Regions from separate parts of the Bradyrhizobium sp. NBAIM03 genome, predicted to be linked through region 2. Evidence: riboswitches for the same ligand, from Rfam matches in the RefSeq annotation. Region 2 holds a riboswitch; the other holds the start of a gene.
What was found. Region 2 has a riboswitch for cobalamin ahead of I6F21_RS11050 (DUF1636 domain-containing protein). Riboswitches for the same ligand answer to the same signal wherever they lie in the genome.

Region 1 (7,365 bases), on a different contig from region 2:
ACCACGCCAGCGTACATCGATCAGGATGCCGTCAACATCGGCCCCGTCACCTCCGCGGCCGACCGATGCTGACGAGGATCAAAGTCAAGGCGCCGAACAAGACTTCCTGCGGCGAGCCGAAAGTGGCGATGGACGACAACGTTTCGGCTGGCTGGAGCTCTTCAGGGGTACGGCAGTGCGCGGCCGACGAAGCCAGCATGCAGCTTCGTAATCCGATTTGAGCATGTTTGAGCAACCAAGTGACCGCGCCGCCCCATACACGCCCCGCTCATGGACTTACGTGTAAATACTTAGGGGCTTCTACCTAGGGAAAACATCCAAATTTCCAATTCGTCAGGAGCAGCCAATCTGCGTCGAATCGACGTTGGTAAGATAGGGTCCGCCATGCACGCCCAGGCCGCCAGTTCTAGCGAGACGAGACGCCATCCGACCAGCGTCTTGCGTGGGCGACCTCATCGTCGTGAACCATTTGGCATAATTCCGAGACCGAAGCGTCTCACTCCCAATAGCGAGATCTACCGCGAAGACGAGGCAGCCCAATACCTCTATCAGGTGGTTTCGTGCGCTGTGCGGTCGTGCTGCGTAACGACGGACTGCCCAGGAGCTTTGTGCAACACTTCAGCTAAGTTGATTTACGCCAGCTCAAATTGAAGCGCGCTACTTTTTGCGTCGAATGGCGCGGACAAATCGCAGCCCCGCGAAGGACACCGAATTCGGCTTGGGCAGTCTTGCAAATGGCAGAAATCGCTTCCAGCCTAGATTGTGCCTCCAGGAACACCGCAATGATCATCGATCTTCTGCTTCGAGAGCATCGCAACATTGATCTTCTTCTGGTCGCTCTTCAACGCGAATTGGAGATTTTTGAGAAGGGGATCCGCCCCGATTATGAGGTCATTCGCGCGATTATCAGCTATTTCGAGGTTTACCCCGAGGTGTACCATCATCCACAGGAAGACTTGATTTTTTTCAAGCTCAAGTCTCGCGATCCGGAGGCAGCTGCAATCGTCGGCGATCTCGCGCTTGAACACCAGGAAGTTGTCGACCGTTTGCACCACTTCGCGCGAGCTATTGACGCTATCCTCGCGGATCGTGACCTCTTTCGGCAAGACGTCGGCAATATCATACGCGACTTTATAGTACGCGAGCGGCACCACATGATGTGGGAAGAACGAGATTTCTTTCCCGCCGCTCTGAAGGCTCTCTCGGCTAAGGATTGGACCGAAATCGCTTCCGCCCTCACGAATGATGGAGATCCGCTGTTCAGCGAGACAGCAGCAGCGACTTCCGATGCGCTAAGAGCGCATATTCTGCAATTGGAGCAAGAAGCTGAGGCCGAACGGAGCTCGGTCGCGTTGTCGTCCGCCAAGGCCGGCAATCCGTGACACAGCGCCGAGACGGACGGGCCGTATTGATCGCGGCCGTTTGACAGCAGGAAGTGGACCTCATGCTCATTCTGTCGAAAGAAAATGGGGGTGCTCGCGGGCACGTAGGCTGCCGCACCCCCAAAATGGCTTCTGCGCAATGTGATCGCTTCCTCGACCACCGGCGCAAACAGCATGGCCGAGCCTAGCTGAGCTCTGGTTCCGGCACCACAATGTAAACCTCGCAGGTCTGTCAGTTGCGCAGTGATATCGCGCGAAACGGACGCCTCTCATGTCCGCCGACCGATGAGGACGGACGATTGCCGCCGCGCGGGTGCGGCGAAGCACTCCTTGAGCCCCGCCCCATACGCTCTGAGACATCCGGCCGCAGCCGGTCCTACTCACTGCACGCGAAATGCGAGGCACTGCCAGTCCCGGGTACGTTCAGCACCAACAGCAAGGCGCTGGACGTGGATCGCCACGACCAGTTCTGGCGCAATTGGATTTCAACAAGCTATGGGGATCCGCATCGTAAATAATGCTCGTTCCTGACGCGTGTCCGCTTCATCGCGATCCTACATACGTGTATGCGGCGTGCAGCATGCCCTCCCATTGGCCTTGGAGCGGCCATAGGCATCGGCGACGCTCCGGTAATTAGGTCCAGAAACCTCTGTTTGAGATCTATGAGCGGACCATGCGGAGGGTGTCACGAGCTTGATGATGCCGCGGTGCCGATAGGGTGCTCCTCAGCGCCCAAGCCGAAACCCGACTATCGGGTGGAACCGGTCGACCAAGGACTGCCTTAAGCAAGGTTCAAATTTAGCAACCGCTTATGCATTGGATAAGCTTGCGAGATCCATGGAGCCGGGCTTACGTCGCCCTAATCGAACATAAGGCTCCAGGCAGGAAAGCGCACCGAGTTTGCTGTTGGTGTCCTGCGGCGACCGCCCGGCATGCCCCCTCGCTGCTATCGTAATCGTGCCGACGTGCTCATGAGCGACAAACCTTGGTGTAGATTCTAACTCTCAGGCTATACGGTCGCATACCACGGCATAATTGAGCTACGCTGAGCTTGTGCTTCAACTCGGCTCAGATTTTCGGCGAATGTCCTCGCCGTGATCGAACTGGCGGCTTCGCCGATGGAAGTCCGCGCGAATGCGTCAGCGTCGCTCCTCCCAGACTTTCGCCCGGCCCGCTAAGCGGGGCGGGGCATTTTTTATGTTCCTAAGGCTCCCGCGCAAATGACCACAAGCGGATCAGCTTTGTCGAAAAGAGACCGAAGCCCGGATCAACGGCCTCGCGGATCGAATGCAGCGCGCAGTTCGCGGGCGGCAGCGACCATGTTCGCTAGTGCTGGCCGAACCTCCTCCCATTTGCGCGTCTTCAGGCCGCAGTCTGGATTGATCCAGAGCTGCGAATCCTGCAGCCGCGTCCGAGCCAACACCATCAGCTCCTTCATTTCGCCTGTCTCGGGAACGCGTGGAGAGTGGATGTCGTACACGCCCGGCCCGATCTGATTTGGATATTCGTAGTTCCTGAACGCGTCGAGTAGTTCCATTTTCGAGCGCGATGTCTCGATCGAGATGACATCCGCGTCCATTGCAGCGATCGCACCAATGATGTCGTTGAACTCCGAGTAGCACATATGCGTATGAATTTGCGTTTGATCGGCGACGCCCGATGAACAGATGCGGAAGCAATCGACGGCCCAGTCGAGATAAGCCGCCCACTCCGATCGACGCAACGGCAATCCTTCGCGGACTGCAGCTTCGTCGATCTGGATCATGGTCGCACCAGCATTCTCGAGATCGCGGACTTCGTCTCGGATCGCGAGCGCAATCTGGCGGCAGACCTCGCTTCTGGGAATATCATCCCGAACAAAGGACCAGTTCAAGATCGTCACCGGTCCGGTCAACATCGCTTTCATCGGCTTCCTTGTTAGTGATTGCGCGTAGCGCCACCAGTCCACGGTGATAGGCTTCGGCCGTGCTACATCGCCAAACAGGATCGGTGGCCTGACGCAGCGCGAGCCGTAGGACTGCACCCATCCGCTCTTGGTAAATACGAAGCCGGCGAGTTGCTCGCCGAAGTACTGCACCATGTCATTGCGCTCAAACTCGCCGTGCACGAGGACGTCAAGACCGATGTCCTCCTGCCAACGTACGGCGCGCGCAGTCTCCTCCTTGAGGAACTTGTCGTATTGCTCGTCGCTTATCGCACCTCGCGCATGCGCCGCACGGGCATTCCGGATCTCTGTGGTCTGCGGAAATGATCCGATCGTCGTGGTAGGAAAAGCCGGTAGTCCGAATCGATTGCTTTGGATCTCGGCCCGACGGGCAAATGGGCTCGCGCGCCGACACATGGTCTGGTCGATCGCTCTCATCCGGACAGCGACATTGGCATCACGGATTTTCGGCGAAGTCCGGCGGACAGTCGCGGCACCTTCCGACTCGGCAAGAGCTAACGCAACATTCTGGTCGCCTGCGAGTGCACGCGCTAGGATCGCAAGCTCCCGCATCTTCTGGACCGAGAAAGCAAGCCAGCTCTTGACGTCGGAAGCGAGCCCGGTCTCGAGTTCAACATCGACCGGCACATGAAGCAGCGAGCAGGATGGGGCGATCTGTACACGATCCTTGCCGAGCTTCGCAATCGCGGGTTCGAGCCGCTGGCGCAGCGACGACAAATTCGACCGCCATACATTCCGACCGTCGACGACACCGAGCGACATGACGAGATCACTTCGGCCGCCAGCGATGATCTGGTGCAACAACTGTGGCGCTCGAACCAGATCGAGGTGCAGCCCGGCAACTGGCAGGCTCAAGGCGGTGTCCAGATTGTCGCCGAGGTCGCCGAAATAGCTGGCAACCATGATCTTGATCGCCGGCCCCTCCTTGGCGAGCCGGTCATAGGCATGTCGCAAAGATTTTCGCGTCCCCTCATCCAGATCAAGAACTAGGCTGGGCTCGTCGAACTGAACCCAATTTGCCCCACGTTTGGCCAATTCCTGCATAACCTCGATATAGGGCGGTATCAGTTCATCCAGCAGTGAGAGTGGCTGGAACGTGGGATCGGGACTCTTGCCGAGCTTTAGGAATGTGACCGGCCCGATCAGGACGGGGCGGGTCTGAAAGCCAAGGGCCTTGGCTTCCTCATACTCCTCGATCGGCTTGCGAGAGCATAGCCTGAAAGTCTGTCCCCTGTGAAACTCGGGGACCATATAGTGATAGTTGGTGTCGAACCACTTGGTCATCTCCTGTGCGGGTGCGCCAAATCCGCGCGGTCCGTGACCGCAACTCGCTTCCTGGTCGTCGCATTGTGAACCGCGGGCCATGGCGAAGTATGTCTTGAGCGAAACGGATTCGGCTTTCGAGGCGTAGATCTCCGGGATGGCGCCAACCATGACACTTGTGTCGAGCACCTGGTCATACAGCGAGAAATCGTTCGATGGAATGACCGTGACGCCGATAGATTTCTGACGGGCCCAATTCGCGGCACGCAGGCCAGCTGCGTCCTCGAGCAGCTGCTGTTCGCTGCTTTTTCCGGCCCAGTAGCTTTCTAGAGCGACTTTGAGCTCGCGCCTTGGACCGATGCGTGGCGTTCCGAGCGTGGCAACAGGGAGGGAGAGAAGAGACATAGCGTTAACCCATGTTGGGGGCAAAGGCCATGGCGGACGCAGGCAGGGGAAGTCGCGGTGCGACGGCTGCTTGGCGCACCACCGGGACACCCCGCCCGTGGACGAATATAGTGTCGGGGCAGGTCTCCTGGCTCGCAGGTCATCGCTGCTGTCCGGCCTTCCCGAAGCCGCGCAGGCTTCAGTGACGTCGTTGGACAGCGGCTCGCCGCTCACAGTTGCGGGGGCAGCGCCGGCATTTTCACCGGCTTCCCTCTTAGCTCCGGATCAAATGGAAACCGGAGAACCTCGACGACTTGGATTATCGGCAAGAGCAGTCTTCCGTCAACCTCTCAGATCATGTCTCAAGCTGATGCTGCGACATCTGCTACGCGAATGACCGTGCATCTCTAGCATTGAGATGATGTAGCAGTGCTCTCCAATCAGCGATACCGCAATGAGCATCGCAGTTGCCCGCGGGTTGCACGCCAGATCGGTGGAAAGGACAAATGCGGCTTGCGCGGTCGGGGCCGCTGCCTCGAGCAGAACGCATTTGTCGCCAGTCCCAGCTTCCCAGCGGTTTTTCGAGCACGCGCGCCATCCAGCCACCTTCTCGACCAACAGGATCAGTGTTGAATAGGCCAAGACACCTGGCTAAGCCAGCAACTTACAACTTACCCGGGCAGCACGTTTGATTTGCGGTGCCAGCCACACCCCAAATGCTCGGCGAAGATCGGCTTGCCGTCGTTCGCCATCGAGTACAAAGCGCGCCTGACTGAGGCTGTTCTCGACTTCCGGAGCGCCGGACGTCGCGAAAGGAGCGCCAAACGCGCCATGGCCCCTTGGCCGAAAGTGCCCGAAGGCATGGCAGCGATCAAAAGCCCACATTCCGGCAACGATAACCGAACCACACGGTTCAATGACGGCAAACGTGCTGCCACTTCTCATCAGGAACTTGGCACCGAGGCGTTCCGCTGTGCCGTCGAACATCCGGTGCGTGACGGGGATGCATAAGCCGTGCTGGAGAGGTTGAACGGAAACATCGAGACATGCGCCAGTCGGAAAGTCGACAAAGAGGACACAAAACCGGTGCGAATTGCCGTCTATTATCTGGCACGAAGAATGCACGTCCTCTGCCTGCCCAGTCCTCCTGCTGGGCATGTCCAGCACAGCAAATTGAGGCTGTCGGTGGCAGTGAAGTTAGCGGCGCGTGACATAGAGGGGAGCGCCTGCTCGCACGGGAAAACCAGTGGTCGCCCCGTCGCGTCGCCGCTAACTTCTTGCGCTCGCGCATAACAGGTTGAAGGTTGCCTGCTCTGGAATGACGTGTGGATGAGACCGGATAGGCCGACGGTTATGAAGAAAACGTCAGGAAGACGCGCGCTATGGCTTTGGCTCGGTCGATCCCTGATCTGCCTGGCCGGGCTGGCTGCGACGAGCAACACTGTTCGCGCTAACGACAGCCCCCTTGTCGAAAGAGTCAAGTCAACGTGGCGAGCGCAAGACGGTGAGACAATAGAACAAGTTATCTCCAACGTCTCGAAGGTGGCACAGTTCGTCCCTCGGATGTGGGGCGTCGCTGAACTTGACCAAAATGAATATGTTTTTGTTTCTTGGACCAGGCACCGGGATGATAAATCAGACGAAGAGTACGTTATCACCTGGAAGGTCGCGCTCGACGGGACGATTGAACTTGCGTCGACCTATGCGAAGCCAATGGAATTGGGCTGGCGCGCCTTCGCGCTCTCGTTGATCGCCAGTGAAGTCAAGGATGGCGAAAGGGACGCAAATCTTGGCTTTCTGCATGACCCGGCCAACTTCAACTTTGTGACGACCATGCAAGGTCGGCTCGGTGATCTTCTGCGGCAGGGCAGCTGCACTATCGTTGATCCTGTTGGAGTGGACTACTTGCCGAAGCAGAATGACAAGCCGACCGAGAAAGGTGATCTGTGGCGCGTTTTGCTTGTGGTGAACTGTAATATCCCAGGGCCCCGCTATTTTACATACAACGGGGTCATCACTTTCGAGAAGAGCGAAGGACAAGATTGGGAGCCGCAATCCTCCTTTGCCAAGCGTATCGCGGCTTTTCCTCCTGGCTCCTGGTTCGCTCGCATGGAGCCAAAGGAACGGGAGGATTAGAAGGGAGCTAAAGGCCTCGGTAAATGATCGCGCAGAGCAAGATCGCGCCGTAGCTCCTGCAGGGCCGAACGCCTCAGAGCAACGGCAAGACTATCAGCTCTAAACTCTCCGGTGTTTACACCTTGAACAGTCGCGAGCTTTCCCGCGGCCTTCAGCCGGCCATCGAGAAAATGGGGCAGCACGATTACCTCCGATTCTTTCTGCGAGGAGTCGAGCTCAGCGGCGCGTGCCGCCTTGCGAGAGGCGGCTTGACCT
Region 2 (7,365 bases):
CAGTATCATTGACGATCACGAAGCGCCAGGGCTGGCTGAGGCCGACCGAAGGCGAGAGGCAGGCGGTCTCGATCAGGCGATCGATCGCCCCCTCCGGCAGCGGATCGCTGCGGAAGCGGCGCACGTCGCGGCGCCACACGAACAGCTCGCGTAAGTGCTGGCGGAAGCTATCGTCGAACTCGACCATGAGGTCATCGCCCCATTTGGAAGGACGCCGCCACCAGCAGGATCAGGATCTCGCCCGTCTGCTCGAACGCGCCGAGGATGTCGCCGGTCTGCCCCCCGATTTGGCGGATGGCAAGCCGCGCCAGCAGCAGGCCGGCCAGTGACAGCAGGATCAGGCCGACCAGCGCCTTGCCCGGCCCCAACGTCAGGGCAAGCGCAAGCGTTCCAAGCGCGAAGGCTATGGCCACGCTGCGCCCGGGCGGCGCCCCGGCGCCGGCAGAGAGGCCATCAGGCCGCGCCGACGGGACTAGCGACATGAAGGCCGGCAGGCCGGCACGGGCAGCAACGTGCGCCGCGCACAGCGCGAGCATGACGGCCCATGGATTTGCGATCGTCGCAAGCGCGCTCCAGCGCAGGCCGAACGATAGGATCAGGGCGCAGACGCCATAGGTCCCGATCCGGCTGTCGCGCATGATCTCGAGCTTGCGCTCGCGCGTGCGGCCGCCGCCGAGGCCGTCCGCGGTGTCGGCAAGTCCGTCCTCGTGCAGCGCGCCGGTGATGAGGGCGGTCGTGGCTAGCACGAGGAGGGCGGCAAGGCTCGGCGTCAGTCCGAAGCGAATGGCGATCTTGTAAGTGAGGGCGCCGGCGAGGCCGACCAGCAGCCCCGCGACCGGCAGCGCCCACGTTGCCCGCGCAACGGCGCCGTCGCCCGCAGGCTTCGAGGATGCCACCGGCAGGATCGTCACGAACGATGTCGCCATCTTGAGATCGGCGAGGATGTCCTTGAGAAGCTCGGCGCGCGGGATCATTTCAGCTTCAACGGCAGGCCGGCGACGACGAACTCGACCTCGTCGGCGGCACCGGCAATGATCTGGTTCATGATTCCGGCGGCATCGCGGAAGCTGCGCGCCAGCGCATTGTCGGGCACGATGCCGAGGCCGACCTCGTTGGTGACGAGCACGACGGGGCTGTTGAGGCGGGGCAGCGTGTCGGCGAGCTCTCTTACGTCTCGCTCCCAATCGCGCGCCGCATGCATCAGGTTGGAGAGCCACAGCGTCAGGCAGTCCACGAGCCTTGCGCCGCCGCCTTCGGTCGAGAGCAGCGCGGGCACAAGATCGAGCGGCACCTCGCGCTCGATCCAATCGGCTCCGCGCCGCGCGCGATGTCTTGCGATGCGTTCCTGCATTTCGCCATCGAGCGCCTCGGCCGTCGCGACGTAGACGGGCTGGCCGGCAAAGCTGCGCGCGCGCGCTTCGGCCCGGGTACTCTTGCCCGATCGCGCCCCACCGGTGATCAAGATGACGGCCATGAAGGTCTCCTGCGGCAGCACTAATCATCAAACGCGGCCAAAGACAAAGCCGAAATCAGGCGGCGAGGGGCTTGCGCTCAGCCGCCGTCTTGCGCAACAGGGGCGGGACAGGAGCTAGATGTGGACTTTGCGGGCGCGATGGTGGTGGCGATGGCGGTGGATGCCCTTCTGGGCTGGCCGGCCTGGCTGTTCGCGCGGATCGGGCATCCCGTCACCTGGCTGGGCGGGCTGATTGCCGGCATCGACACCGCCTTGAATCGCGCGTCCGATCCGCCGGCGTTGCGCCGAGCCGCGGGCGTCGCCGGCGCGCTTGCGGTGATCGCGCTCTCCGTAGCGCTCGGCTGGGCGCTGCAATCACTGCTTCCTTCGGGTTGGGTCCAGATCGTGCTGATTGGCATCCTGGCCTGGCCATTGGTCGCGCTGCGCTCGCTGCATGATCATGTGGCTGCCGTCGCCATGCCCTTGCTGGCCGGCGACGTTGCCGCCGCGCGCGAAGCGGTCTCGCGCATCGTCGGCCGCGATCCCGCAAGCCTCGATGACGCCGGCATCGCGCGCGCGGCGATCGAGAGTCTTGCCGAAAACACTTCCGACGGCATCGTCGCGCCGGTGTTCTGGGGCGCGCTGTTAGGCTTGCCCGGTATCCTCGGCTACAAGGCGATCAACACGCTGGACTCCATGATCGGCCACCGCAGCGAACGGCACGAAGCCTTTGGATGGGCGGCAGCGCGCATCGACGATGTCGCCAATTTCATCCCGGCGCGGCTGACCGGATTTCTGGTCGTGCTGCTGGCGCCGCGAAGATCGGACGCGCTGGCGTGCATGACGCGCGATGCGCGCCGGCATCGCTCGCCCAATGCCGGCTGGCCGGAAGCGGCGATGGCGGGCGGACTCGGCGTGCGGCTCAGCGGCCCCCGCATCTATCACGGCAACGCGACCAACGAGCCCTGGCTGAACGAGGGTGCGCGCGATCCGCGCGCCGCCGATATCACCGAGGCGCTGACAGTCTATCGCCGCGCCATGCTGCTGGTCGGCGGCGTGCTTGCGATCCTGGCTTTCGCGTGAAACAACGGGGCATGCGCGAGCACGGTGGAAATCTCGATCTGGCCCAGCGGCGTTTCGGCGGACGCGCAGAGGATTGGATCGATCTGTCGACCGGGATCAACCGGATGCCCTATCCCGTGGGCGAGGTAAGCGCACGCGCGTGGAGCGCGCTGCCGTCACGCGCCGAGATCGAGGCATTGCATCAGGCGGCGCGGCACGGCTACCGCACGAGCGCACCGATCGTTGCGATGGGCGGTGCTCAGGCCGCCATTCAATTGCTGCCGCAACTCGCGGCGCCCGGGCGCGCGCGTATCCTCGCGCCGACCTACAATGAATATGCCGGCGTCCTGTCGGCCGCCGGCCGGGACGTCCAGGAGGTTGCCGAGCTCGATGCGCTGGCGGGTGCGGACCTCGCCATCGTCGTCAATCCCAACAATCCCGACGGGCGGTGCCATTCGCGCAAGGATCTGCTCGCGCTGTTGCCGCGCGTCGGCCGTCTCGTCGTAGACGAGAGCTTTGCGGACCCGATTCCGCAATTGTCGCTTGCACCCGACGCGGATCGACCGGGACTGTTGATCCTGCGGTCGTTCGGAAAGTTTTATGGCTTGGCCGGCCTGCGGCTCGGCTTCGCCATCGGTCATGCCGCCGACATCGACAAGCTTGCCGCCGTGTCGGGTCCATGGCCTGTTTCGGGCGCGGCGATCGAAATCGGCTGCCGTGCCTTGCGCGATGAGGCCTGGACCGAGGTTACGTCGGCGCGGCTCGCGCGCGACTGTGTTCGCCTCGACGCATTGGCGCATGCGCAAGGCTGGCGGCTCATCGGCGGCACGTCGCTGTTTCGCTTGTACGAAACGCCTGACGCACTGGCTGCACAGGAAAGGCTCGCGCGCGTCCACATCTGGTCCCGCGTCTTCGCGCAACAGCCGACATGGCTGCGCCTCGGGCTCCCCGGCAGCGAAGCCGAATGGACGCGCCTTGCCGAGGCCCTAGCGCGCTAGCGCGAGCAGGCCTTCGACGTCGAGATGCTTTTCGATGTGATCGGCCAGCGCCTCGAGCGCGCTCTCGACCCTGGCGTGATAGGGCTCGTCGCCCGCGGGAATGTCGAGCTTGGCGAGGTAGGCCTTGCGGAAATCATCCGACGTGAACAGGCCGTGCAGATAGCTGCCCTGCACACGGCCGTCGCGCGAGATCGCGCCTTCAGGCTCGCCGTCCAGCCTCGCGAAGGGACGGGCGCGATCCGGGCCGTCGGTGCGGCCGATGTGGATCTCGTAAGCCTGGATCGGCTGATCCGTCGCGGCATGCACGGCCGCGACGCGCGTGAGGGTCTTTTGCGGGCTCATCACCGTCTCGACATCGAGAAGCCCGAGGCCCGGCGTGTCGCCCGCAGGCCCTTCGATGCCTTCGGGGTCGGCGACGCTGCGTCCCAGCATCTGATAGCCGCCGCAGAGGCCGAGCACGTGGCCGCCGCGGCGGTGGTGCGCGAGCAGGTCGATGTCCCAGCCCTGCGCGCGCAGGAATGCGAGGTCGCCGCGGGTGGATTTGGAGCCAGGAATGATGACGAGGCGCACGTCGCCCGGGATCGCCTCACCGGGATGCACCATCACGAGATCGACACCAGGCTCGAGCTTGAGCGGATCGAGATCGTCGAAATTGGCGATTCGCGACAGCGCAAGGCAGGCGATCTTGCACTGGCCCGGCCTGCGGGCGTCGCGCAGGCCGAGCGCATCCTCGGCCGGCAGCTCACCGGCGCGCGGAAACCAGGGCAGCACGCCGAGGCCGCGCCATGCGGTCTTTTGCTCGATCAGCCTGTAGCCGTCGTCGAACAGCGTGGGATCGCCGCGGAACTTGTTGATGACGAAGCCAGAGATCATCGCGGCATCGTCGGGGTCGATCACCGTCCTGATGCCGACCAGCTGGGCGATGACACCGCCACGGTCGATGTCGCCGACCAGCACGACCGGCGCATTCGCCTTGCGGGCAAAGCCCATATTGGCGATGTCGGACTTGCGCAAATTCACCTCGGCCGGGCTGCCGGCGCCTTCGACCAGCACCAGATCGGCGCGCTCCTTCAGCCGTTCGAAACTCTCCAGCACCGCGCCCATCAGCGACGGTTTCATCGCCGCGTAGTCGCGCGCGCGTGCGGTCGCGATGCGCTTGCCGTGGACCACGACCTGCGCGCCGACATCGGTCTCGGGTTTGAGCAGCACCGGGTTCATGTCGGTGTGCGGCTCGACACCGGCGGCGAGGGCCTGCAGCGCCTGGGCGCGGCCGATCTCACCGCCATCGACGGTGACCGCGGCGTTGTTCGACATGTTCTGCGGCTTGAACGGCAGCACGCGCAGACCACGGCGCGTAAAGGCGCGCGCGAGGCCGGCGACGATGAGCGACTTGCCCACGTCCGAGCCGGCGCCCTGAATCATCAATGCGCGTGCCATTGAAGCTAGAACTCGACGCCGGCCTGCGCCTTGATGCCGGAGCGGAAGGGATGCTTGACCAGCGTCATCTCGGTGACGAGGTCGGCGATCTCGATCAGCTGGTCCTTGGCGTTGCGCCCGGTGAGCACGACATGCGTCATCGCAGGCTTTTGCGTCGTCAGGAAATCGACGACTTCGGCGATGTCGAGATAGTCGTAGCGCAGCGCGATGTTGATCTCGTCGAGCACGACCATGCGCAGCCGCTCGTCGAGGATCAGCTCCTTGGCTTTCTCCCAGCCGGCGCGCGCGGCAGCGATGTCGCGGGTGCGGTCTTGGGTCTCCCAGGTGAAGCCTTCGCCCATCGCGTGGAACTGACAGAGTTCGCCGAAATGGTCGGTGAGCAGGCGCCGTTCGCCCGTATCCCAGGCACCCTTGATGAATTGCACCACCGCACAAGGGAAGCCATGCGCGACGCAGCGGACGATCATGCCGAAAGCCGAGGAGGATTTGCCCTTGCCGGCGCCGGTATGGACGATGATCAGGCCCTTTTCGCCGCTCTTGGTCGCCATGATCTTGTCGCGAGCGGCCTTCTTCTTCGCCATTTTGGCGGCGTGGCGGGCGTCGGTTTCCTCGGTCGTGTGGGTTTCCGGTTCAGGCGTCATCGGTCCCGGTCCTTCGGCTTGACAAGTGGCGGCCACCGGCAAATGGTGGCCTGGCGTTGGTTCCTGTCCTATGACAGGCGAAGAGGGAATGCGATAGGGTCCGAATCCGCAAAGATTTGGGTCCAAACTGCAGCCGCCCCCGCGACCGTGACCGGAGAGATGCCCGAAGCCACTGATTCCTTTTGGGATCGGGAAGGCGGGGATCGAAGGGCCAAAACCCTGCTCCGCAAGCCGGGAGACCTGCCAGCGCGGACGAGTTTTGGACCGGCGGACGGGGTGTTCCGCGACGGGGAAGCGGGCCTTCAGGAGAATGGTCCGTGCGCCTCATCGCCTCCCGCTGTTATCTGGAAGAGGCGATGACCGTCACACTTCATGTCTGCATCACCTGCCGCGCCGGCCAGACGCTCGGCGAGGGCGAGACGACGCCCGGCAAGCGCCTGCATGGCGCGATCCTCGAGGCCGGCGTGCCCGAGGGCGTCAGCGTGGTTCCCGTCGAATGCCTGTCGGCGTGCAGCCAGGGCTGCTCGGTCGCGCTCAGCGCGCCCGGCCGCTGGTCCTATGTCTATGGCCGCCTGTCCGATGCGAATGCGCAGGACGTGGTCGCAGGTGCTGCGGCCTACGCGGCGGCGCCCGACGGAATCGTGCCCTGGCGCAGCCGTCCCGAAATCTTCCGCAAGCAGTCGCTTGCCCGTATTCCCCCTGTTACCGTCGTGCCGGAGGCCGCTGAATGAACTCGCTCGCAAAAGTCCCGGTTACGGTCGTCACGGGTTTCCTGGGCTCCGGCAAGACGACGCTGATCCAGCATCTGCTCAGCAATGCCGGCGGCAAGAAGCTCGCCGTGCTCGTCAACGAGTTCGGCAGCGAAGGCGTCGACGGCGAGATCCTGAAGTCCTGCGCCGATGCGAATTGCCCGGAGGAGAACATCGTCGAGCTCGCCAATGGCTGCATCTGCTGCACCGTCGCCGACGATTTCATTCCGACCATGGAGCAACTCTTGGCGCGCCCGGTGCGGCCCGATCACATCCTGATCGAGACCTCGGGCCTGGCGCTGCCAAAGCCGCTGCTGAAGGCGTTCGACTGGCCGGAGATCCGCTCGCGCATCACGGTCGACGGCGTGATCGCGCTGGCCGACGCCGAGGCCGTCGCGGCCGGCCGCTTCGCGCCGGATCCGGCTGCGGTGGAAGCGCAGCGCGCGGCGGACGACAATCTCGATCACGAGACGCCGCTGTCAGAAGTGTTCGAGGACCAGATCGCCTGCGCCGACATCGTGCTGCTGACCAAGGCCGATCTTGCGGGCGCAGCCGGAATCGAAGCCGCAAAAGCGGCGATCACCGCCGAGATGCCGCGCCGCGTGCCGATGCTGCCGGTCACCGACGGTGCGATCGATGCGCGCGTCATTCTCGGCCTCGGCGCTGCCGCCGAGAATGATCTCGCCGCGCGGCCATCGCATCATGACGGCGAGGAGGAGCACGAGCACGATGATTTTGCCTCGGTCGTGATTGATCTTCCGGAGGTCGCCGACATCGACGCGCTGGTCGCATCGGTCCAGAAACTGGCGCGCGAGCAGAACGTGCTGCGGGCGAAGGGGTACATCGCGGTCGCTGGCAAGCCGATGCGCCTGTTGTTGCAGGCGGTCGGCGAGCGGGTGCGCCATCAGTTCGACAAGCCCTGGGGCGCGGGTCTCAGACAGTCGAAGCTCGTCGTGATCGGCGAGCATGGCGATATCGACGAGGCCGCCATCAAGGCAGGACTTGGTCTTTCAGGATCTGGCATC

Region 1: linked by a shared signal. The riboswitch ahead of metE (5-methyltetrahydropteroyltriglutamate--homocysteine S-methyltransferase) and the one ahead of I6F21_RS11050 (DUF1636 domain-containing protein) in region 2 are both predicted to bind cobalamin.

The regions. Positions count from the first base shown of each region.
Region 1 is NZ_JADYVS010000022.1:83,790-91,154, reverse strand. Features, by position in the region: gene I6F21_RS27640 (hemerythrin domain-containing protein) at 783-1,382, shown strand; gene metE (5-methyltetrahydropteroyltriglutamate--homocysteine S-methyltransferase) at 2,650-4,995, opposite strand; cobalamin riboswitch at 5,095-5,298, opposite strand; gene I6F21_RS27630 (hypothetical protein) at 5,710-5,985, shown strand; gene I6F21_RS27625 (nodulate formation efficiency C protein) at 6,328-7,110, shown strand.
Region 2 is NZ_JADYVS010000006.1:109,264-116,628, reverse strand. Features, by position in the region: gene bluB (5,6-dimethylbenzimidazole synthase) at 1-187, opposite strand, end outside; gene cobS (adenosylcobinamide-GDP ribazoletransferase) at 192-974, opposite strand; gene cobU (bifunctional adenosylcobinamide kinase/adenosylcobinamide-phosphate guanylyltransferase) at 971-1,474, opposite strand; gene cbiB (adenosylcobinamide-phosphate synthase CbiB) at 1,595-2,536, shown strand; gene cobD (threonine-phosphate decarboxylase CobD) at 2,548-3,513, shown strand; gene I6F21_RS11060 (cobyric acid synthase) at 3,502-4,950, opposite strand; gene cobO (cob(I)yrinic acid a,c-diamide adenosyltransferase) at 4,956-5,591, opposite strand; cobalamin riboswitch at 5,632-5,854, shown strand; gene I6F21_RS11050 (DUF1636 domain-containing protein) at 5,948-6,322, shown strand; gene cobW (cobalamin biosynthesis protein CobW) at 6,319-7,365, shown strand, end outside.